4 regions of the Bradyrhizobium sp. SZCCHNPS1003 genome follow, and region 4 is predicted to be linked to each of the others. Evidence: predicted binding sites of a transcription regulator. Region 4 holds the regulator's gene; each other region holds the start of a gene.
What was found. The regulator LexA, encoded in region 4, represses DNA repair genes until DNA is damaged. The targets are predictions, from matches to a motif close to TGTTCNNNNTGTGTTCNG.

Region 1 (5,969 bases), on a different contig from region 4:
CAAGCCGGGCCAGCCGTCCGCCGCCTATCAGATCACGAGCGAGCCGCGCCGCCTGCCGCCGCCGAGCGGGCTGTGCAACCTGGAGACCGGCCCGGAGACGTTCCAGCTCGTCACCGCGAACACGGCGCAGGCGTCGCAGCTCAAGGGTCTGCTCGGCAAGCAGATCGCGGTCAAGGTCGACGAGATCGCCTGCGCCCAGGATGCGGGACAGATGAGCGAGGCGGTCGTGACCAAGTGGAGCTTAGTGAAGCGGTGAGACCTGATTGGGCCGTCCACGCGAGCGCGGCGTCCTGACTTTCCGCTGTCAGCGCCCGGCTCGACCGGGCGATCCAGTACCCCGCGGCTGCTCGGTCGATGGCTGACGTCTCTGGAATACTGGGTCACCCGTCGGAGCCTGTCATCGGGCTCGTCGAAGACGACACCCGGTGGTGGGTGACGACGGTCGAATGTGAGGCGGCAGCTACACCTTCACTGGCCCCAACTGGTCGAAATGTCCGCGCCGCTGCAGCCAGGCGAGCAGCACGAGGCTCGGGATCGCGACCAGCACGCAGATCACGAAGAACAGCGGCCAGCCGGTCGCCTTCGCCACGTAGCCGGCGCCTGACGACAAATAGGTGCGCCCGACCGCGGCGAGCGCGGTCAGCAGTGCATATTGGGTGGCGGTGTGCAGCGGGTTCTGACACAGCGCGGAGAGATAGGCGACGAAGATCACGGTGCCGACCGCGCTGGTGAAGTTTTCCGCCGAGATCGCCAGCGCCAGTGCCCATTGATTGACTCCGACGATCGCAAGCCAGGAGAACGAGAGGTTCGCCAGCGCCTGCACCATGCCGCCGATCCAGAGACTCGTCGCGAGCGAATAGCGTCGCGCGACGAAGCCGCCGGCAAAGCCGCCGGCGAGCGTCGCGGCGAGGCCCACGCCTTTCACAATCGCGGCGTAGTCGACCTTGCTGAAGCCGAGATCGATCACGAACGGCGCGGTCATCGTGCCGGAGAAGGCGTCGGTGAACTTGAACAGCACGACGAAGGCGAGCGCCGTGAGCGCATCACGTCGGCCGAGGAACTCGACGAAGGCTCCGGCAGCCGCATGCATCACGCGGGTGAGCGCGGTGTCCGCACCCATCGCGGCCTCCGCCTGCTGCGACTGGGCCGGCTCGGTCGCCGCGAGGGCCGTGATCGTGCCGATCAGCACCAGTCCGGCCATCGCGACATAGCCCCACATCCAGGACGATGGCCGCGACAGTCCGCTGGTTTCGAACGCACTGACCGCCACCAGCGCGCCGGCGGTCGAGACCAGCATGCCGATGCGATAGGCGGCGACATACGCCGCCATGCCCGCGGCCTGCTCGCTCTCCGGCAGGCTCTCGACGCGGAAGGCATCGACCACGATGTCCTGGGTCGCCGACATCGCGGCGACCAGCAGCGCGGCCAGCGCCACCATGAACGGCGCATGTGCCGGATCGGTGAGCGCCAGCAGCAGGATGGCGCCGATCAAGAGCAGCTGTGCGAATACCAGCCAGCCGCGCCGCCGTCCAAACGCGCGCGTGAGCAGCGGCACGTGCAGCGCGTCCACCAGCGGCGCCCAAAGGAATTTCAGCGTGTACGGCGTCCCGACGAGGGCGAACAGCCCGATCGTGCCGAGATCGACGCCGAGCTCACGCATCCAGATCTGAAGCGTCGAGCCGGACAACGCCAGCGGCAGTCCCGACGAGAAGCCGAGGAACAGCACCACGAGCACGCGCGGCTGCAAGTAGACGGCCATGCTCTCGCGCCAGGTGGGGGCGGGTTTGGCGGCGGACTCTGCGGCGGTCGCGGTGATCTCGGAAGCGGTGTCGGGTGCAGTCATGACCGGGTGGTAACAGATTTCGACAGCACCACAAACACGGCCGTCATCGCCCGGCTTGACCGGGCGATGACAATCTTGTCTGGATTGCCCTCTCATGCAACAGACGCAGCCAACGATCACTCTCCGGCCTGCATGCGCCCCGTAAGAGGAAACAGGTCCGGCGTCGTCCCCGCAGCCGGAGCGATGCGTGGTGAGTCCACCGGCGAATCCTGCTTGCTGAAATCGAGCTCCTCGATGCGGGCGGCGCGCTTCTCGATCTTGTCGGCGGAAATGAGGATCTGGCGGATGTCCTCGCCGACATCGCCGAAATGCTTCTGCAGTTTGAGCACGCGCTCGCGCAGGCGGCCGAGATCGTCGCCGAGATGGATCACCTCGTTGCGGATCTGGTCGGCGGCGTCGCGGATGCGCGCATCCTTCATGATCTGCTGCATGACCTGGATCGCGAGCATCAGCAGCGACGGCGACACCAGCACGACGCGCGCGCGATAGGCTTTCTGGATCACGTCGTCGAAGCCGTCATGGATCTCGGCATAGACCGATTCCGACGGCACGAACATCAGCGCCGTGTCCTGCGTCTCGCCGACCACGAGGTACTTCTCGGCAATGTCATTGACGTGGCGGAGCACGTCGGTGCGCAGCCGCTGCGCCGCGGCGCGCTTCTCCTCCTCGGTCACGGCGTCGTGCAGTGCGGTCACGGCTTCCAGCGGAAACTTGGCGTCGATGCACAGCGGTCGCGAATCGGGCAGGAACACGACGCAGTCGGGCCGCTTGCCGCTGGCGAGCGTGTGCTGAAACGCGTAGCTGCCCTTCGGAAGCCCGTCCTGGACGATCGCCTCCATGCGCGCCTGGCCGAAGGCGCCGCGCGACTGTTTGTTGGCGAGGACGTCGCGCAAGGTCGTCACTTGCGTCGTCAGCTCGCTGAGATCACGATGGGCGTTGTCGATGATGCCGAGGCGCTCGTGCAGCACGCGCAGACTATCCATTGTGTGGCGCGTGCTCTGCTCCATCGACTGTCCGACGCGGTGGGTGACCGCATCGAGCCGTTCGTTCACGCTGCGGGCCAGGTCCACCTGACGGCCGGCGAGCAGCTGGGCCATCGCGTCGACCCGGCCGGAGGCCTCGCTCTGGACGCGGATCATCTCGCCGAACCGTTGTTCGAGCTCGTCAGCCCGCATCGCCTGCTGGGCGGCGAGCTCCGCGCCGCGCCGTCCGGAGCGGGCCACGGCGGCCACGATGATCACGAGCAGTAGCAGCACCAGTACGCCGAATCCGATCAGCGCATCGCTCGCCCTGATGGGCAGGTCGCCGATGATGACGACGACAGGATTGAGGGATTGGCTGACGGTCATCACCCCCGTCTATCCGATTCGCGCAAGCTCGCGAACGAAGAGAGAACAATTATGGTTAAGGGCACGTTAAGAATCATGGTTAACGAAACGTTGAAATTCATGGTTAGTGAAGTCTTAACCGCGAGCCATCACATTGACCCCGCCGGTTCCGCGGCTTAAATCGCGCGCCATGTCCCTAAGAGAAATCATCATCCTGCCGGACCGGCAGTTGCGGCTGGTGTCCAAGCCGGTCGAGAAGGTCACGCTGGAGATCCGGCAGCTGGTCGACGACATGTTCCAGACCATGTATGACGCGCCGGGCATCGGGCTCGCAGCGATCCAGGTCGCGCAGCCGCTGCGCGTCATCACCATGGATCTGGCCAAGCCCGACGCGAACGGGGAAGGCAAGCGCGAGCCGCGCGTCTTCATCAATCCGGAGATCGTCGCCAAGTCGGACGAGCTGTCGGTCTACGAGGAAGGCTGCCTGTCGATCCCCGAATATTACGAGGAGGTCGAGCGGCCGGCGCGCGTGCGCGTGCGGTTCATCGATCTCGACGGGGTGGTCCGCGAGGAGGATGCCGAGGGGCTCTACGCCACCTGCATCCAGCATGAGATCGATCATCTCAACGGCGTGCTGTTCATCGACTATCTGTCGAAGCTGAAGCGCGACCGCGTGATGAAGAAGTTCACCAAGGCCGCCAAGCGCGCCAGCGAGTAACGATCAACTCTCTCCTCCGTCATGCCCGGGCTTGACCCGGGCATCCACGTCTCGCCGCGCGTTACAGGCAGCTCGACGTGGATGGCCGGGACAAGCCCGGCCATGACGCGGAGGATTCGGCAATGCAGGATCTTCCACCAGATGCCGCTTCGCCTGATCTTCATGGGCACGCCGGATTTCGCCGTGCCGACCCTGCTCGAACTCGCCGGCCACGGCCACGAGATCGCGGCGGTCTATACGCGCGCGCCGAAACCCGGCGGCCGCCGCGGCCTCGCGCTGCAGCCGACGCCGGTCGAGACCGAGGCGCGCCGGCTCGGCATTGCCGTGTTCACGCCGAAGACGCTGAAGACCGAGGAGGCCTTGGCCGAGTTTCAGGCTCATCAGGCCGATGCGGCCGTGGTCGTCGCCTACGGCATGATCCTTCCCCAAGCCATTCTCGATGCGCCCAAGCTCGGCTGCTACAATCTCCACGCTTCCCTGCTGCCGCGCTGGCGCGGTGCCGCGCCTATCAACCGCGCGATCATGGCGGGTGATGCCGAGTCCGGCGTCATGGTGATGAAGATGGATGTCGGGCTCGACACCGGCGATGTCGCGATGGCCGAGCGCCTTGCGATCACCGACGCGATGACGGCGTCCGATCTGCACGACCGCCTGTCGCGGATCGGCGCCGATCTCATGGTGCGCGCGATGGCGGCGCTAGAGCGCGGCGGGCTGACGCTGACGAAGCAGGCAGAGGAAGGCGTCACCTACGCCGCCAAGATCGAGAAGGCCGAGGCGCGGATCGACTGGACGAAGCCGGCCCACGCGGTGCTGCGGCACATCCACGGCCTGTCGCCATTTCCTGGCGCCTGGAGTGAGTTCACGCTTGATGGCGAAGCGGTCCGCTTGAAGATCCTGCGCTGCGCGCTTGCCGACGGCGGGGGCGAGCCGGGCGCCGTTCTTGACGAGCAGCTCACCATCGCCTGCGCCGACGGCGCCATCCGCGTCACCGAGCTACAGCGCGCCGGCAAGGGTCCCATGAAGGCCGCGGATTTCCTGCGCGGCACCCGTATCGCGCCGGGCCTGCGTTTCGGCTGACCACCTCATCTCGTCATGCGCGGGCTTGACCCGCGCATCCATCTCAAGAACAAGCTTCGTCCAGGGATGGATTGCCGGGTCGAGCCCGGCAATGACGGCAAAACTCGATCGGGTCAGATGCCCCGCTACAAGCTCACCATCGAATATGACGGCGCGCCGTACTGCGGCTGGCAACTGCAGGCGACCTTGCCGTCGGTGCAGGGCGCGCTCGAAGCGGCGGTGCAGGCGACCTGTGGCGTGCCGACCCGGGTGCATGGCTCGGGGCGCACCGATGCCGGCGTCCACGCCACCGGTCAGGTCGCGCATTGCGACGTTGAGAAAGAATTCCGGCCCGACAAATTGCGCGACGCGCTCAACGCGCATCTGCGGCCCAACCCGATCGCGGTGCTCAACGCCGAGATCGTCCCCGACACCTTCGAAGCACGCTTCTCCGCCCGCAGGCGGCACTATCGCTATCGCATCGTCAACCGCCGCTCCAATCTCGCGCTCGAGGTCGGCCGCGTCTGGCGCGTGCCGCAGCGGCTCGACTCGGACGCGATGCACGCGGCGGCCCAGCGGCTGATCGGCAAGCATGATTTCACGACTTTCCGCGACACGGAATGTCAGGCAAAATCGCCGGAGAAGACGCTCGATCAGCTCGACGTCGTCAGGGACGGCGATGCCATCACCATCCTCACCTCCGCACGCTCCTATCTGCACAGCCAGGTGCGCTCGATGGTTGGCTCGCTGGTGTGGGTCGGGCAGGGCCGCTGGAGCGCCGATGATCTCGCCGCCGCGCTCGCCGCGCGCAATCGCGCCGCCTGTGGCGTCGTCGCCCCGCCGGAAGGCCTCTATCTCATGAAGGTCGACTATTGAGATCGTTCTGCAGTGGAACCCGCGAATCGCTACTAGCTGCCAATGATTGTCCTAATGAGTAGTCGTTTCGGGAGTAAGGAACAGGATTCATTAACTCCAAATTGAAGCCCTCGCTGCTATCCGGACCTCAGGCTGCTGTCCAGCGAGG
Region 2 (5,969 bases), on a different contig from region 4:
TCGCGACAATCAATGACGTGAGGCGTGGTAGGGTCCGGAGCGATGAGCACCGCATGCCAACGCCAGAGATTGGCGTTGATCAATTCGGTGCCACCCCACCAGCGCCGGATCGGATTTTGGCTGCTGAAATCCTCCTCGCCGGCGAGGATTGCCTTGCCGAGCGGTGTCAACGACAGCGTGCTGGCCCTGTAGCGCTCGAGGCGTTCACGGCTGTCGTGCATCTCGACCGAGAATGGCGATTCGGCGAGGCCCGAAATTGCAGGCACCGGCGCGAGCGCCAGACCGTCGAGCAACGTGCCTCCTTCCCAATAGTCATAGACGCGCCGTTGAAAGCGATCCTGATGATGCGGCAACAGGTCGAATGGGTGCTGATAGCCGGCTGACAGCAATTCGAGGATTCTTAGCTCCGATGCTCCGAGGCCCGTCGCAACACCGGGAAGCTCATCGAGCATCTCCTGCACGCAGCGGCGAAGCTGCGGCAGTGCACTGAGATCCTGCTTCAACAGATCGAACCAGGCTTGCGGCGTCGGCGCCCGAAACGCCCGCCATGCCAGATGACCCAGGTCGAGATGCTCACGTGCGAGCTCTACGCCGGCAATGGTCCGACCGGCGAGTCGCCCGGCCGGGGCATCGAATAGCGGTACATCGACATGCCGCAATACGATCTTCGTCGCGATCTCCGCGTGATGGCGCAGATAATCCAAGAGCCAGATCGGCACCAACTGGTCATTCGGACGGGTCCCCATCCACAGCTCGACGCTATCGCAGCGGTCAACAAGTTCGAGAAAACTGTGATTCCGCCCGCCGGCCGCCATGACGTCGCTACGCGAGGCGAAATCCAACCAATGCCCCCGCTTCCGTCGCGTGGTGCGCTGGACGAGATACGCCGATAATTCGGCATCGGATGGCAGCGGTCCCCACACGAAACGATGGAGAATTGGCACCACCAGGTCGGCAAAGCCGCCCCTCCGAAGCGCTCCGGCGCTCGGATCATCGGCCGCTAGAATCAAACGCGTCATGCTGTTGGCTCCGGCACGGCCCGATTGCCTCAAGGCGCTATCAACATATTCGCGATCGGCTCCCGGCGCCCAGGATCGGCGTCGGAAATCCCGGTGCCGCCGCGCGGATCCGGTCCGCTCGTCCGCGCACGCGCTTTCAGTTATTCGCGTTGAAGATCGTATCCGGCGCTCAGAAACGCCCACTCGCTGCATTCGGGAATGCAGCAGCCGCAGATTTCGGCAGAGCACCACACATCTGCAAACGGGCGCTGGAACGTCGGCAACTCAACGTCCACGGCGCCCGCCGCCGCCGTACCCCTACTCTTCCGCCGGCTCCTCACCGTCGGCGTCGCGCTCGGCATTGCCGGCCAGGATCTGCTCGGCGATCAGGCCGGAGTTCTGGCGGATCGCGGCTTCGATCTTGGCAGTCATGTCCGGATTGGCCTTGAGGAACGATTTCGAATTCTCGCGTCCCTGCCCGAGACGCTGGCTATCGTAGGAGAACCAGGCGCCGGACTTCTCGACGATGCCGGCCTTGACGCCGAGATCGAGGATCTCGCCCATCTTGGACACGCCCTCGCCATACATGATGTCGAACTCGACCTGCTTGAACGGCGGCGCCAGCTTGTTCTTCACCACCTTGACGCGGGTGGTGTTGCCGATCACCTCATCGCGCTCCTTGATCGCGCCGATGCGACGGATGTCGAGGCGCACCGAGGCATAGAACTTCAGCGCGTTGCCGCCCGTGGTGGTTTCCGGCGAGCCATACATCACACCGATCTTCATGCGGATCTGGTTGATGAAGATCACCATGGTGTGGGATTTGTTGATGGAAGCGGTCAGCTTGCGCAGCGCCTGGCTCATCAGGCGGGCCTGCAGGCCCGGCAGCGACTCGCCCATCTCACCCTCGAGCTCGGCCTTGGGCACCAGCGCCGCGACGGAGTCGACGACCAGCACGTCGACCGCCCCCGAACGCACCAGCGTGTCGCAGATTTCCAGCGCCTGCTCACCCGTATCCGGCTGCGAGATCAGCAGCTCGTCGATGTTGACGCCCAGCTTGCGCGCATAGACCGGATCGAGCGCGTGCTCGGCATCGATGAAGGCGCAGATGCCGCCCTTCTTCTGCGCCTCGGCCACCGTGTGCAACGCCAAGGTGGTCTTGCCCGATGATTCCGGCCCGTAGATCTCGACCACCCGCCCTTTTGGCAGCCCGCCGATCCCCAACGCGATGTCGAGCCCGAGCGAGCCGGTCGACACCGTCTCGACATCCATCGAGCGGTCGTTCTTGCCCAGCTTCATCACCGAACCCTTGCCGAACTGACGTTCGATCTGGGACAGCGCAGCAGAGAGCGCCTTACTCTTATCCATTGAGGAACCTTCGACGATACGCAGGGCGGTGGCGGACATTGGCGCTCCTTATGGCGGGGATTCGCGAGATGGACAAACGGTTAACGAGGTCGGCCAGCAATCTTGAGGTGAATGTACTCCATCCGTTCTTTGTTCGCAATATGTTCTTCTCAACAATCACCGCTCTCAGCCCCCTGACAACCGCGGGAACACGCCTGCCACTCGGGGGCCGGCGCGCAGTCCACCGAGCAGCAGCGAGGGAGCGCTGCCCGATCAGCGCGCCCAGAAGCGAAGTACGGGGTGCTGGATGACGGCGACCGCGAAAGGATCCTGATCCGGCTGGAGGCGGAAGCCATGTGCGCGAGCGGCGCAGCCGCCGACCGGCGATCGCGCGAATGACGACCAGCCTGTCCGAGCGCTCCAACCTCGCTTCCCACGCCTGCGGCAGACGTCGACTCAATTATAAGTTGTTAGTGTCGTCTCGGCTTTGCCCTATCATCCTGCTGGTCCTTCTCTGTGGGCATCGCACACCGCTTCCAATTTTCGGGACCAGCATGACCGGATCCAACAAGGAACAGACCCTCACGTTGTGGCGCCCCGTCGGCCCAAAGGAGCTTGCGTTGATCGAGGCGTCGGGCATGCGTGCGTTTCCGCCGCGCCTTCCTGAGCAGCCGATCTTCTACCCGGTGCTGACCGAGGACTATGCCGTGAAGATCGCACGGGACTGGAACGTGCCGGCGAGCGGCCGCGGCCATGTGCTACGCTTCGCGATCCTGCGAGGCTTCATCGACAACTACGAGGTGCGCGAGGCCGGCGGCCGCGAGCATCTCGAGTACTGGATTCCCAGCGAAGACCTGGCCGACTTCAACGCCGCGATCGTTGGACCGATCGTGCTCGTCAGGTCTTTCCCTTGAAACTACCAAACTCCTACACGCGTGCGTAGATCGCACATTCCGGGGTTCTCCTGACAGGAACGAAGTTCCCTCGCCTCTTCTGCTTTTGTTCGGCTCATCGTGCGTGCAGGCGCACGGTTTCGATGCAGATGCGCATGCAATGCTCGGCCGCGCGCAAGCTGTGTCCGGCCATGAAGTTCCGCAACAGAAGTGTCCGCGGATCTGCCGCGGCTATCTGGATCGGAATGGCACCCTGCGTTCCGACCGGAGCAATGGCCGGCGCGCGAACAGCTCGACGGCCGCCATATGACGGAGCGACAGATGAAACGGCGAACCCCAGGACGCTGTCTCGTGCCATGCCAGAGGGAGCCACGAGGGCCGTTCGCGCAGCCCCCTATGACCGGGCGAATGAGTGGGCCGAATGGAAGCCGGCGTGATCCGCATCACGCAGCACGCGGCGCTCACGACATCTTCAAGCCACAAACCATTGTCATAAACTTTGGGTTGCGTTATAGAATCGTGGTTGTCGTACGTCTGAGCAAATTTTTGATCAGCCCCGGATTTGTTTGTTCGTTGCGATGATGTCGCCGCACATTGTCAGTGGTGTATCGCCTTTGGTGTATCGCCCGTGGTGTGCCGTCGACCGATCCCTTGTAGCCTGCCAGCTACAACATTTGCAGGCTCCGTCACCCGTAGGCGCACGGCCCTGAAACCATCCGCGCCGAAAGAAAGCCCCGGACGACGTCCGGGGCTTTCGACGTTGATAGCTCCGCTCGGGATGCATCCCCCCGTCATTGTCGTGATGTCGAGGAACGGATCGCTGGCGTTGCGCTTCATATTGGCGATGACAAGAGATGACGTGACCTGCCCGTCCTGCAGGGCCGGCCTTCAAAGGATCGAGCTTCACTCGCAGCAAGGCGCCGCGGGAGAGAGGCGTTGTCCGGCTTGCGATGAACTCTTGGAACTGGTCGACGGCGCGACGCAGATCGCCTACCGACTGACAGTCGTGCCGGAACGAATCTTCGATCACAGCTAGGCGCGCGTCCCACGGCGATTGATCGAGATGGCAACCTTGATCTGACGCAAGGCACGCCTACTAGTTTCGCACTAGTCTAATTACGTCATTGCCGAACTGCCCTCGCTGGGAAGCTACGACGTTGACGCCGAGCCTCGGACCGCGGCGGTCCGAGGCTCATTCTCCGAGGCTCATTCGTTGGCCCGCAATCCGTCCGATTGCGCCGCACATCCTCAACGGCAATCAGCTCAACGGACAGCGCGACCGACCGTATTTTACCGGAATTGATCCGAGGGGGTTTTGCGCTTCCATTTGCGATGCGTACATCAAACCCAGCGGCCTGGGGCGGTCAGGGCTCACCGGTTTTGGCAATGCCGCTCTATTTCTTTCGTATCCGTAACGGCCACTTCTCAGGCGCGTCCGAGTATGGGACCGAGTGCGCCGACCGCAACGCAGCCTGGAAAGAGATGACCACCGTCTGTGCCGACATGGCCAGCAGCATCTCGCGCAAGCTCGCCGAAAACTCCGAATGGCAGATGGAGCTGCTCGACGAGGCACGGCAGCCGGTCTTCCGCATCCGGATCGTCGCCGAGTCGCTGGATCAGGCCTGACGGCTCGCCACACCTCTTGTAGATCGTCACCGACGAGAACCACAACCGAAGCCTGTGGCCGGCGAGGTGACTGCGCGTCATTTCGCCAGCCGAGCTTGATCCAGATCAAAATGCCTGTCTGCATCCTGGCAGACATTTAAATTTGTATGGGTAATCTGATCTTCAAATGTCCGCGAACGGGGATGAACGTGCAGCATTGGCTGGAAGAGCCGAAGCCCGGCGATCCCGCGTACGCCTATGAAACCGTGGTCTGCAAGGCCTGCACGCGGCTTCATTTCATCAATCGCGACACGCGCAAGCTTCTCGGCGAGAAGGAATGAGGCGCTAGCCGGAATGATTCAATCGGCGCTGGGAAGCCGCCGCATCGTGAACTCGATGGCCCCATCGGGAAGCTCGCGCCAGCTTTCGACGGCGCTCATGTAGCCGGCCTTGGGATAGCGGGTCAGATAATCGCGGGCCTTGGCGCGCGCTTGCTCGCGCGGCAGCGTGAACGTATCACGAACGTAGCCGTCGCGAACCGGGCCTGCGCTCTTCCTCTGGCGCCGGGCCGCCATCCGGCTGGCCATGTCTCGAGGACGCATCCCCATCGACGAACTCCAACGCGCTGCCACACCGTCAATATAGACGGGGCCGCGAGGAATCCGAGTCCGCAATCAGGCAAGCGGGCCCGGGAGGATCAGAGCCCGCCGACCCGAACGCGATAAATCTCAGTTGGTGCTGCCGACAGCCTTCGGCTTCTTGGCCGCGGTGGTCTTCATGGCAGGCGCCGCCTTGGGCTGCTCCGCCGCCCGGACGTTGCCCCAGGGATCGGCGCTCGTCTTGGCGTCCGGAATCTTGCGCATGGTGTCCTTGTAGGCCTGCTCCCGCGCCGCTTCGGCCTCTTTCTCCTCGGGCGACTTGGAGGGACCGTCGGCGAGAAGGTTGATGTTGGGCATCTGCGCCATTGCGGGAACCGCCCAGCCGGCCAGCACGGCGACCGCCATCGTCACGATCAGCTTCTTCATTGGTTACTCCCCGGTATAGGCGCCTTATACCATCGCTTCGCCATGCGCCAAGCCCGCGGCACTGTGCCGGAACGGTGGACCACAGGTCGGGATGTTCACGG
Region 3 (5,969 bases), on a different contig from region 4:
CGGCCAGGGCGACATGCTCTACATGGCCGGCGGCGGCCGCATCAGCCGCGTGCACGGCCCGTTCTGCTCCGACGAGGAGGTCGAGAAGGTCGTCAAGCACCTGAAGGCACAGGGCTCGCCGGAATATCTCGAGGCGGTCACCGCCGAGGAGCCGAGCGAGGAGGATGGCGCCGTGTTCGATGCCACCGGCATGGGCGGCGGCGGCGACGACCTGTTCTCCCAGGCGGTCGCGGTGGTCAAGCGCGACCGCAAGGCCTCGACCAGCTACATTCAACGCCGGCTGCAGATCGGCTATAACAAGGCCGCTTCACTGATGGAGCGGATGGAACAGGAAGGCATCGTCGGCCAGGCCAACCACGCCGGCAAGCGCGAGATCCTGGTGCCCGAGGAGGAAGGCGGATTCTGACGGCCCCGATGGCCGCAGAAACGCCGCTTCGGTGCCCGATCTTCACGCGATTACGATCACGCTGCCCGCCCGATCCGGGATAGAACGCGTAAAACTCAGGACGTCGTTTTGAAAAGCTCCTTGTTGAACAGCACGTTTTCGTATCACGCAGCTTCGCGCGGGCGCCGGATCTGCGCCTGGCTGGTCGCCTGCGCCGTGACGACATGCTCTGTCGCCGGTGCGTCCGGTCACGCCGCCGCGCAGGGCACGCCGGCTCCGAAATCAGGCCCGAAGAGCGGCTCCCAGCTCAGCGCCTCCGACCAGCAGCGCTCGGGCCAGAGCCCTTCGACCACCCAGACCGCCCCGCCCAATCCGATCATTCCCGATCCCCGGCGCAACGTGCCGGCCAGCATCTTCACCTCGTTCGACGCCAACCAGAAGGCGCAGGCGGCCAAGGTCAGCGCCTATCTGTCGTCGCTGCAGACGCTGGTCGGGAACTTCGTCCAGGTCGGCCCGGACGGCAGCAAGACCAAGGGCGATTTCTACATCCAGAAGCCGGGCAAGGTCCGCTTCGAATACGAGCCGCCGACGCCGATCGACATCATCGCCGACGGCTCCTCGCTGGTCGTGCGCGACCGCAAGCTCGCGACCCAGGACGTCTACCCGCTGTCGCAGACGCCGCTGCGCTATCTGCTGTCGGACCGCATCGACCTGCTCAAGGACACCAACGTGATCGCGGTCGCGGCCGACGACCTCTACGTCACGATCACGATCGAGGAGAAGCAGGCGCTGATCGGCACCAGCCGGCTGATGCTGATGCTCGGCGTCAAGGACGGCCAGCTCAAGCAGTGGACCGTGACCGATCCGCAGGGCTACGACACCACGATTGCCGTCTACAATCTCGATACGACCAAGAAGCTCGATCCGGCGATGTTCAAGATCGACTTCACGGCCTATCCGAGCACGCCGCCGGGCTGACGCCGCCTCTCGCGCTCGCTCAGCGCGATTCGAGGCCGCGCACCTTCCATTGCGCTTCGGACAGTGCAAGCTTCTCGAAGCGCTTGCGCGCCTCCTCGAGGTCATCGGCCGGAAGCACGTCGCAGCCGGGCCGGCCGCGCAGGATCATCGACGTCGTCGCCCAACTCAGCCGCGCCGCCTTGCAGGCCAGCAGCAGATCCGTGAGACGATCCTCCTCCAGCAGCGCTTCGATCGTCTCGATGGTGACGACGCAGAGCAGCGCCAGCGCTGCGATCACGGCAGGGAAATCGCCGGTGGCGCAGAAGCGGTTGACGGCGGAGTCGCCGAGCTTTCCGGTGCGGCTGAGGGCGGCAACCTCGGCCTTGACCTGCTGATAATCCCAGATCGCGCGCATTGCCGCGCCGGGCGAGCGGGTCGGCGTCGCCTGCAGGGTGGCGCGGGTCGCCGGCGGCGCGGCCTTGATGAAGCGGGCGCGGGCGCCCTCGCTGGCCGCGGCGACGAAGGCCCGCGACAGCTTGGCCGGCAGATCTGTGCGCAGCGCGAGCTTTTCGGCGAGATCCTCGTCGCGCTCGGCGATCTTGAACAGGCTGCGATAGCCATCCTCGGACAGCCGGGCGGAGAGGTTCTGTGCCAGCGCCATACGCACCGCCGGAAAGCCGCGTGCGATCAGCTGCGTCGTGAGGCTGTCGCCGATGCCGCGTCGGCTGGCGAGCGCGACGAGATGGGCCGGACTGCCGGTCCGGATGAATTCGGCGAAGTCGCGCTCGGTCAGCACCGCCGCCTTGGCCAGCATCGGCCCGGCGACGCGCAATTCGGGGTGAACGGCGAGCAGCCGCGCGGTGGCGTAAGGCGCGCGCTCCACGCCGGCGAGCGCCATGCTCAGCTCGGCCAGCAGCTCGGTCGCGACCTGCGGCATCAGCCGAGCGAACATCTGATCGTAGAGATCGAGCTGCTCGTCCGATGCGGGCCGCGGACCGGCCAGGAACAGGCTGGTCGTCCGGCGCAGCAAGTCGGTGGCGAGCTCGGACACCGTCCGCGCATCACCGGCGGGCGTCTTGGCGGTCGGAGCTGCCGCAGGCGCTGGAGGCATCGCACGTCCCTCGTTGGGCGCCTCCCTCGGCTTTTGACGGAGGCGCGGGTCGATCATCAATTGAGGAAGAATGCGAAGGCCGGACTAAAGGGGCGTTAAGCCCGGCGGACGGAGCTGCAACCCGCGCGGCTGTCGTTAATGGACTGCAACAGAGCGTGGCAACGACCGTGTTCCTGTATTGTTCTTGCGAACAATCCCTGCTTCCGCTAGCTTGGTCGCTGGGAGGGGCATCATGGTCCAGCGCGTTTCCACCGTCGCCTTCGAGGGGATCGAGGCCCGCGCGGTCGACGTGCAGGTCCAGGTCGCACCCGGCCTGCCGGCGTTTGCGATCGTCGGCCTGCCGGACAAGGCGGTGTCGGAAGCGCGCGAGCGGGTGCGCTCGGCGCTGATCGCCTCGGGCCTGGCGCTGCCGGCGCGGCGCATCACCGTGAACCTCGCGCCGGCCGACGTGCCGAAGGAAGGCAGCCATTACGATCTGCCGATCGCGCTGGGGCTGATGGCCGCGATCGGCGCCATTCCGCCGGATGCGCTCGGCGGCTTCACCGTGCTCGGCGAGCTCGGCCTCGACGGCTCGATCGCGCCAGTCGCCGGCGTGCTACCGGCGGCGATCGGCGCCAATGCGCGCGAGGAAGGATTGATCTGCCCGGCCGCCTGCGGCGCCGAGGCGGCATGGGCGAGCCCGGACTTGCAGATCATCGCGGCGAGCTCGCTGATCCAGATCGCCAACCATTTCAAGGGCACGCAGGTGCTGTCGCGGCCGCAGCCGAAGATCCAGGAGGCACCCGCAAGCCTGCTCGACCTGCGCGACATCAAGGGCCAGGAGAGCGGCAAGCGCGCGCTCGAGATCGCGGCCGCCGGCGGGCATCATCTGCTGATGATCGGCTCGCCCGGCGCCGGCAAGTCGATGCTGGCGGCGCGGCTGCCCTCGATCCTGCCGCCGCTGTCGCCGGCGGAGCTGCTGGAAGTCTCGATGATCGCCTCGGTCGCCGGCGAGATCGAGGGCGGCGCGCTGACGTCACGCCGGCCGTTCCGCAGCCCGCATCATTCCGCCAGCATGGCGGCGCTGACCGGCGGCGGCCTGCGCGCCCGCCCCGGCGAGATCTCGCTGGCGCATCAGGGCGTGCTGTTCCTCGACGAGCTGCCGGAGTTCGATCCACGGGTGCTGGATTCGCTGCGCCAGCCGCTGGAGAATGGCGAGGTCTCGATCTCGCGCGCCAACCACCGCGTCACCTACCCTGCCCGCTTCATGCTGGTGGCGGCGATGAATCCGTGCCGCTGCGGCAATGCCTTCGAGCCCGGCTACGCCTGCAAACGCGGCCGCATCGACCGCTGCACCGCCGACTATCAGATGCGCATCTCCGGCCCGCTGATGGACCGTATCGACCTGCGCATCGAGGTGCCCGCGGTCACCGCCGCCGACCTGATCCTGCCGCCTTCCAAGGAAGGCTCGGCCGAGGTCGCGGCCCGCGTCGCGGCCGCGCGCGACCTGCAGCGCGCCCGCTACGCCAAAGCCGGCCTGCCGCACATCCGTACCAACGCCGAGGCGCCGGCCGCCGTGCTCGACGAGATCGCCAGGCTCGATGCGCCCGGCCAGAAGCTGCTGCGCGAAGCCGCCGAGACGATGCGGCTGTCCGCCCGCGGCTATCACCGCGTGCTGCGCGTGGCGCGGACGCTCGCCGATCTCGACCACGCCGAGGCGATCGGCCGGCTGCATCTGGCCGAGGCGCTGTCGTATCGCGCGCTGGCGGAGGACAATCGCCATGCGGCGTAAAGGCGCCCCGCCCCCTCAACACTCTGGTAACGACTTCTCTTTACGCTCCGACAACCATAGGGCCCGCGTTCCGTCATCAGGCCTTCCGCGTCGGTGCGTATCATGTTGCGTTTCAAGGTCCTCGTCTCGGCCGTGCCGCTGATCGCGGCGGCGGTCATTGCCAGACTCGAATTGGCGCCCTCCCCGCAGCCCTGCATTGCCGTCGGTGCCGACAGCGTCTCGCTCGGCTCCGCGCCCTTTCACGCCGATCTCCATGTCGACTTCACCGATGATCCCGCGCGCGCAACCACGCCTCATCACCGACCGATCCGGTTCTGTGAGCCGGGCTAACGCCCGGTTCACCATCTCTGCACGGCAGAATCGCGCGTGCACGACCTTTCAAAGTCTCAGCAATACCGACGCCGCATGGTGCGGGCCGGCCATGACATTGGGATCGAAAATCGTCGGGGGTGATCGAGATGGGACCGATTTTTCACGTCAGGCTACGGCTACGCCGGTTCATGCGCCGTCATCGCACCATCTTCGCGATCCTGCGCTCGCTGATGATCTTCTCCGCTGGCTTCGGCGGCGCGTACGGCTTCATCAAGGCCAGCATCTCCGACAACTCCGGCTATAACCCACACACGTTCGCGATCGGAGCCAGCTTCCTGTTCGCGCTCGCCTGCGTCGGCCTGGCCACGCTCAGCATGCGGCTGCGCTTCGTCGCCAGGAAGATGCACAAGATTGCGCTCCACAACGAAGTGCTGGCCGACCGGAACTGGGAGCTGCAGGAAGCCGAGCAGCGCGCCCGCAATCTGTTCGAGCAGCAGGGCGATCTCATCGTCATGCGCGAGCACGGCGGCACCATCATCTTCGTCAACGACGCCTATTGCCGGATCGCCGGCCTCGATCGCGACAAGCTGCTCGGCAGCGCGTTCACCTTCGAGCTGATCGAGCAGGGCGACAGCGCGCTGGAGCCGAACGGCACGCGCGTCCACGACCAGCGCATCGAGAGCGCGATCGGGCCGCGCTGGATCGCATGGCGCGAGGCACTGGTGCGTTCCGACGCCGGCCAGCCCGCCGTGCTGCAATGTGTCGGCCGCGACGTCACCGACCGCACCGAGACCGAGCGCGCGCTGGCGGAGGCGCGCGACCAGGCCAATGCCGCGAACCGTGCCAAGTCGCGGTTCCTGGCAATGGCGAGCCACGAGATCCGTACGCCGCTGAACGGCATCCTCGGCATGAGCGGGCTGCTGCTCGAGACGCAGCTGACGCCGGAGCAGACCACCTACGCCAAGGCGGTTCGCACCTCGGGTGAAGCCTTGATGTCGCTGATCGACGAGCTGCTCGACTATTCCAAGATCGAGGCCGGCAAGCTGGCGCTGGAGGCGCAGCCCTTCTCGCTGGCGACGCTGATCGAGGAGATCACCGAGCTGCTGGCGCCGCGGGCGCAGGCCAAGCAACTGGAGATCGCGGCCTATCTCGACGAGCGGCTGCCGACCTGGGTGACCGGCGACGCCGCGCGGCTGCGCCAGGTGCTGCTCAACCTCGCCGGCAACGCCATCAAGTTCACGGCTTCGGGCGGCGTCGCGCTGATCGCCGAGCCCGGGATCTGGCCGAACGAGATCAGCTTCCAGGTGCGCGACACCGGCATCGGCATCGCAGCCGACGCGCAGGAGCGCATCTTCCGCGAATTCGAGCAGGCCGATGACAGCGTGGCGCGCAGCTTCGGCGGCACCGGCCTTGGCCTGGCGATCTCGGACCGG
Region 4 (5,969 bases):
ACCGGGCGTTCGGAAACACCGGCGTCCAACGGCCATCGGCAAGCTGCGTATTCCACCCCACATGATCCGCGTGCAGATGCGTCATCAGGACGAGATCGACATCGCCAGGGGCGACGCCGGCCGCCCGCAGCCGGTCGAGAAACGGCTCGTTCAAGCGATGCAGAACTGCTGCGCCGGGCCGCTCCTTGTCATTGCCGGTGGCCGTGTCGATCAGGACCACCCGCTCCGGCGTCCGCACCAGCCAGCTATGGATGCTCAGGCGCAACGATCCCGTGTGCGGATCGACCGATCCCGGCCCCACCTGGCCTCGTTCCCGAACGATGCTGTCTGCTTCTACGCCCGGAAACAAAAACTCGCCCTCGACCGCATCGAGGCCGATCTCGAAGATCTTGGTGATGGTGGCGTCTCCGACGCGATAGGTCGTGATGTCCTGCATGTCTGGCGGCCTCGATCCGAACGGTGGTCTTGTCTGGGCCGAGATCTAGGACTAGGTCATACATTCCTCAAATCGATCCAGCTCATGCAGTCCATCGATCACTTCGATCTTCGCTCCTTCGACCTCAATCTGCTGGTCGCGTTCGACGCGCTCATGCAGGAGCGCAGCGTGACGCGCGCGGCCGCACGCCTCAAGGTGGGTCAGCCTGCGATGAGCCATACGCTGTCGACGCTTCGCGTGCTGCTGCAGGACGAGCTGTTCGTCCGCGTCGGCGCCGTCATGCAGCCGACGCCAAAGGCTGCGGTGCTCGCCGGGCCGGTTCGGGCGGCGCTGGGGCAGATGCAGGCAGCGCTGCATGCCGCACCGGAGTTCGACCCGGCGACCGAGCAGCGCACCATCCGCCTGGGATTTTCAAGTGAGGTCGAGCTGCTGCTGATCCCCGAGCTCACCGCGGTGCTCCGTCGAACGGCGCCCGGCGTGCGGCTTCTCAGCCGGCCGACCGAGCGCAACGAAGTGCATCGCCTGCTCGACGACGGAGCCTTGGATGTCGCGGTCGGCTGCTTCGACGCCGTCGCACAGCGGCACAGATCCCAGCTCCTGTTCGAGCAGGCGCTGAGCTGCGTCTACAATCCAAAGCGCATCGCGATGAAAACGCCGATCAGCCTCGCCGACTATCTGTCGCTTCCGCACGCGCTGGTGACGCTGACCAACAGCCTGCAGGGCTGTCTGGAGGCGGCGCTGGATGAGATCGGGACCGAGCTCAACGTGGTCTCAGCCTCCTCGGAATTCCTCAGCGTGCTGGCGACGGTCGCCGCATCACCGGTGATCACGACGATACCGACCAGGATGGCAAAGCTCTACGGGCCGCGATTTGGGCTGACGCTCTGTCCCGCGCCGTTGAAGCTGCGGCTGCCGGCCGTCTCGATGGTCTGGCCGCTGCAGCTCGATCGTGATGCAGCATCGGTCTGGCTGCGGAACATGGTGGCGGATATCCTGCACACGACCGAGCGCGCCGCCTGTCGCGCGGCTGCTGGATAGAACGCGGGGCGGGAGCTAATCGGAACGGCGCATCGGCCAACGCCTTGGCACTGCGGTCGACCTTCTGCGCACTGATTGCAGGGTTTCTCGCGCGATCGTGAGGCAGCGGCCCGGACGCGGCCAACATCAGACGGTCAGAACGCAGGGAGCGGCCTAGGCCCTTGGCCGCGCTGTGCGCGTTCGGTTAGAAGGCGACTCATTCGATCTGCCGTCTCCGTCCGAAGGAACTCTCATGGCCCTGATGCCGGTGTCCGATGCGTTGTCCGCCGTGCTCGCCGGCGCCGAGCCGCTGGCCGAGGAGCTGGTGACGCTGGACGAGGCCCATCACCGCATCCTGGCCCGCGACCTCGCGGCGCTGCGGACGCAGCCGCCCGAGGCGATGTCGGCGATGGACGGCTACGCCGTACGCGCGGCGGACGCAGCCCAGGCCAAGGTGCGGCTGAGGGTGATCGGCGAGGTCGCGGCGGGGCGGCCGTTCGATCGCGTGGTCGGACCCGGCGAGGCGGCGCGCATCTTCACTGGTGGCGTTGTCCCTGAGGGCGCCGACGCGGTGGTGATCCAGGAGGACACGATCGCCGAAGATGGCCACGTCGTCATCACCGAGGCCGCGATCAAGGGCCGGCACATTCGGCCCGCGGGCGTCGACTTCCACCAGGGCATGGTGCTGCTGAAGGCGGGCCGCCGGCTCAGCGACCGCGACCTGTCGCTGGCGGCCAGCATGAATCATCCGGCACTGCCGGTGCGGTGCCGGCCGAAGGTGGCGCTGCTCGCCACCGGCGACGAGCTCGTGATGCCGGGCTCGACGCCCGGCCCGGGCCAGATCGTCTATTCCAACGGCTACGCCCTGCGGGCGCTGGTGCGCAGCGAGGGCGCGACACCGATCGATCTCGGCATCGCCGCGGATACGATGGAGGCCACGGTCGCCGGGATCCGGCGGGCGCGCGAGGCCAAGGCCGACATCCTGATCACGACCGGCGGCGCCTCGGTCGGCGATCACGACCTCGTCAAGCAGGCGCTCGAAGCCGAGGGCATCGAGATGGCGTTCTGGAAGATCGCGATGCGGCCGGGCAAGCCGATGATGCACGGACGGCTCGGCGACATGAGGGTGATCGGACTGCCCGGCAATCCGGTGTCGTCCTATGTCTGCGCCATCCTGTTCCTGGTGCCGCTGATTCGGCGGCTGCTCGGCCGTGACGAAGCTCGCATGCCACGCGAGACCGCCCTGCTCGGCCGCGAGCTCGGGGCGAACGATTCGCGCGAGGACTATCTGCGGGCGCAGCTCGAAGAGCGCGCCGACGGCACCCTGATCGCAACGCCGGTGACGCAGCAGGATTCGTCGCTGCTCGGCAATCTCGCGCTCTCGCAGGCGCTGGTGATCCGGCGGGCGTATGCGCCGAAGGCCGCCGCCGGCAGCCCGTGCGAGATCCTGCGCCTGCCGAGCTAGGCCGTTTCCCCCGGCAAAGCCCGGTCCGTTCACTACAATTTAAGGATTGCGGAACACACATCGAACATATAGTGTCCGTTCATGATTTGTTTTTAGTATGTTGCGGGCGACGCGATGATGGTCCGACTCCAAGGCGCTCTCAGCCGGTTTGTGCTCAAGGCGCAGCTCCTGGACTCGGACGACAACAAACTGGGGACCAGGTCGAGATGCTGACGCGCAAACAGTACGAACTTCTGCGGTTCATCAACGAGCGGCTCAAGGAAGCCGGCGTGCCGCCGTCCTTCGACGAGATGAAGGATGCGCTCGATCTGCGCTCGAAGTCCGGCATTCATCGCCTGATCACGGCGCTCGAGGAGCGCGGCTTCATCCGCCGGCTGCCCAACCGCGCCCGCGCGATCGAGGTGATCAAGCTGCCCGAGCTGTCACAGGCCGCCAACAACCGCCGCGGCTTCACCCCATCGGTGATCGAGGGCAATCTCGGCAAGGTGCGCACCAGCACTCCCGCGCTGGACGATGGCGAGCGCCCCGTCGCAGTGCCGGTGATGGGCCGCATCGCCGCCGGTACCCCGATCGAGGCGCTACAGACGCGCAGCCACACCATCAGCGTGCCTGCCGACATGCTCGGCAACGGCGATCACTATGCGCTTGAGGTGCGCGGCGACTCCATGGTCGATGCCGGCATCCTCGACGGGGACATGGCGCTGATCCAGCGCAACGAGACCGCCGACACCGGCGACATCGTGGTAGCGCTGATCGACGATGAGGAAGCGACGTTGAAGCGCTTCCGCCGCCGCGGCGCATCGATCGCGCTGGAGCCGGCCAACACCGCCTACGAGGTGCGCATCCTGCCGCCCAACCGGGTGAAGATCCAAGGCAAGCTGGTCGGGCTGTATCGCAAGTACTGATCGCGGACGCGATCGGTCGATCGGCGGCGAGCGCACGCGCTTCTCCGCCGATCGAAATTGGTCACGCGCGAATGCACCTCAGGATGTGCAGCGCGGCATGCTCAAACGCTTGTGATCGCCCGCGGGCGCACGCGGTGCAGATCAGCGCAGAATTGCCGTGAAGCGCGCGCTAACATCACCATCGATGTCCACTCTGATAGAGGCCTGCGCCTGTCCGGGGGGAGCGTGGGTCGGCTATCTCTCAACGAGGAGCGATCCGATGTGTGACTACAGCCTCCATGCGGTTGCGTCCCGTCCCGCCAAGGTCGGCGAGACGTTGATCTCGACGACGTTTCGCGGCACCGCCACCCGCGGCTTCGCCCTCGAGAGCGAGCCGACCGTCGCAGTCTGCATGCTGCCCGGCACCGAGTTGGCATTTGTCGAGGACGTCCGCTACGACAGCCGCTGGCTCTGGACCCGGACGATCCGCGAGCGCGTCGCGAAGTTCAACAGCATCGAGACGCACATCCCCGATCGCCATCACGACGCGATCGAATTCGCCGACGGCCGCCACGTGCTGGTGACCCAGCTCTGCGAGGGCCAGCGCGTCACCGTGCTACAATTGCCGGTCAGCAAGCAGCCGGCCGAGCGCCGCCCGGGCATGGCGGAGGACGTTCCGGCTTCGCAGGCCACACCGATTCGCCGCATCAGCATCACCTGAGCGCCTGCGCGTCCGCATTTCTCTCGGTCATGAGCGAGCTTTCGGCCGGGGGAGATTTGGTTTCTGCAAGCGCAAGGTCCTTTCGGGCGAACCTCACGCTCCGGCATCGCATCGAATAGGAACGACATCCCTCGGCCGGCATTGTGTGCCGGGGGAGCTTGCCGCCGCGGTCAACAAGATCGATTGGAACAAGGCCGACCGGATCACCGAGCCCGGCCGCTACATGCTTCCGTTCGGATGGCTAACGGTCACGGTTGATGACATCGCCGTCTGGCAACGATATCCGGGCGCTGCGTTCACGCTGGTCGAAGGTCCCTCGCTGTTCGATGGACCCGACGCCACCGAGTATCATCTCAGCACGTTGTATCATCTCAGCACGTTCGAGCTCCGGCGCTCAATCCTGCTCGCCCTGCTCCGTCTCCGGCGGCGTCGCGTCCTGAAGCCGCGACACCGGCGCACGCGGCGTCAGCGTCGTGTCGAACTCGCCGGCCTCGGCGGGCGCCGGCCACCACGGGCGGTCGGTGCCGCCGGCGCGCACCGGCGTGACGGAGAAGCCGGTGCCCCGCTGCACCAGCATCAAGGCGCCCTGCTGCTGCAGGCGCTGGCGATCGATGACGGCCGCCGCGCAGGATGACGGCGCGGCGCGCGTGGTGACGATCAGCGCGGCACGGGCGCAATCATCGTCGAGCGCCTCGGCGCGCAGGGTCAAGGCGGCGAATCGGCCGTCGGCCATCGCGACCACGCAGCCCGCCTCGTCGCAGGAGACGCCATCGGCGAGCGATGAATCCGCCGGCAGCCGGGCATCGGCGTCGGCCGCGAGCCACTCCTTGGTGGCGAACACGTCCTTGCCGGTGCGCATCACATGCAGGCGTCCGTCACGACCGCGCACCGCCACCGCACGCCCATCGCCGGCGATCAGGACATCGGGCAGCGGCGTCGTGGCGGCCCACGCGGTGGCCACCACGAGCCCGACGGCACCCGACCAGCGCAGCGGTGTGCGCAGCAGGCCGATCAGGATGACGCCGAGGCTGGCCAGGATCAGCGGACCGATGCCGAAGCCCGGGATGCGCCCGACCGCGCCAGGCAGCGCCGCCACCCAGCGCGTCACCGCGATCATCCAGTCGATGCCGAGGCCCATCAGCGTCCACCAGGGACCGTCGAGCCCGAACGGCGCCGCCAGCAGGCCGAGCAGTCCGGCGGGCATCACCAGCACCGAAACCACCGGCATCGCCGCGAGATTGGCGAGCACGCCATAGGGCGTGACGCGATGGAAGTGGAACGCGGCATAGGGCGTGGTCGCAAGCCCCGCGATCAGCGAGGCCAGCAGCAGCATCGCAAGCTCGCGGCCGCCCCACAGCGCGATGCGCTGCGCCGTGGAGCTGTCCGGCGTCGCAAACAGTTTGGGCAGGCCGAACTGCACCAGCGCGACCAGGCCGAGCGTCGCCG

Region 1: QX126_RS23300 (DNA recombination protein RmuC) is a predicted target of LexA. The motif match lies at 3,223-3,240, and genes of this name have one in related genera.
Region 2: recA (recombinase RecA) is a predicted target of LexA. The motif match lies at 2,497-2,514, and genes of this name have one in related genera.
Region 3: QX126_RS27505 (YifB family Mg chelatase-like AAA ATPase) is a predicted target of LexA. The motif match lies at 2,622-2,639, and genes of this name have one in related genera.

Annotation. Positions count from the first base shown of each region.
Region 1 is NZ_JAUHIU010000014.1:147,993-153,961, reverse strand. It holds gene QX126_RS23310 (hypothetical protein) at 1-256, shown strand, start outside; gene QX126_RS23305 (AmpG family muropeptide MFS transporter) at 461-1,843, opposite strand; gene QX126_RS23300 (DNA recombination protein RmuC) at 1,960-3,192, opposite strand; gene def (peptide deformylase) at 3,362-3,889, shown strand; gene fmt (methionyl-tRNA formyltransferase) at 4,031-4,966, shown strand; gene truA (tRNA pseudouridine(38-40) synthase TruA) at 5,084-5,821, shown strand.
Region 2 is NZ_JAUHIU010000036.1:9,892-15,860, forward strand. It holds gene QX126_RS32960 (DUF1835 domain-containing protein) at 1-1,019, opposite strand, end outside; gene recA (recombinase RecA) at 1,317-2,405, opposite strand; gene QX126_RS32970 (hypothetical protein) at 2,966-3,259, shown strand; gene QX126_RS32975 (DUF6894 family protein) at 4,625-4,864, shown strand; gene QX126_RS32980 (hypothetical protein) at 5,047-5,184, shown strand; gene QX126_RS32985 (hypothetical protein) at 5,203-5,451, opposite strand; gene QX126_RS32990 (hypothetical protein) at 5,572-5,868, opposite strand.
Region 3 is NZ_JAUHIU010000019.1:132,189-138,157, reverse strand. It holds gene QX126_RS27520 (DNA translocase FtsK) at 1-406, shown strand, start outside; gene QX126_RS27515 (outer membrane lipoprotein carrier protein LolA) at 530-1,363, shown strand; gene QX126_RS27510 (DUF2336 domain-containing protein) at 1,383-2,453, opposite strand; gene QX126_RS27505 (YifB family Mg chelatase-like AAA ATPase) at 2,686-4,224, shown strand; gene QX126_RS27500 (hypothetical protein) at 4,327-4,554, shown strand; gene QX126_RS27495 (PAS domain-containing hybrid sensor histidine kinase/response regulator) at 4,683-5,969, shown strand, end outside.
Region 4 is NZ_JAUHIU010000003.1:315,036-321,004, forward strand. It holds gene QX126_RS07355 (MBL fold metallo-hydrolase) at 1-436, opposite strand, end outside; gene QX126_RS07360 (LysR family transcriptional regulator) at 521-1,474, shown strand; gene glp (gephyrin-like molybdotransferase Glp) at 1,707-2,918, shown strand; gene lexA (transcriptional repressor LexA) at 3,125-3,823, shown strand; gene QX126_RS07375 (hypothetical protein) at 4,083-4,523, shown strand; gene QX126_RS07380 (ComEC/Rec2 family competence protein) at 4,918-5,969, opposite strand, start outside.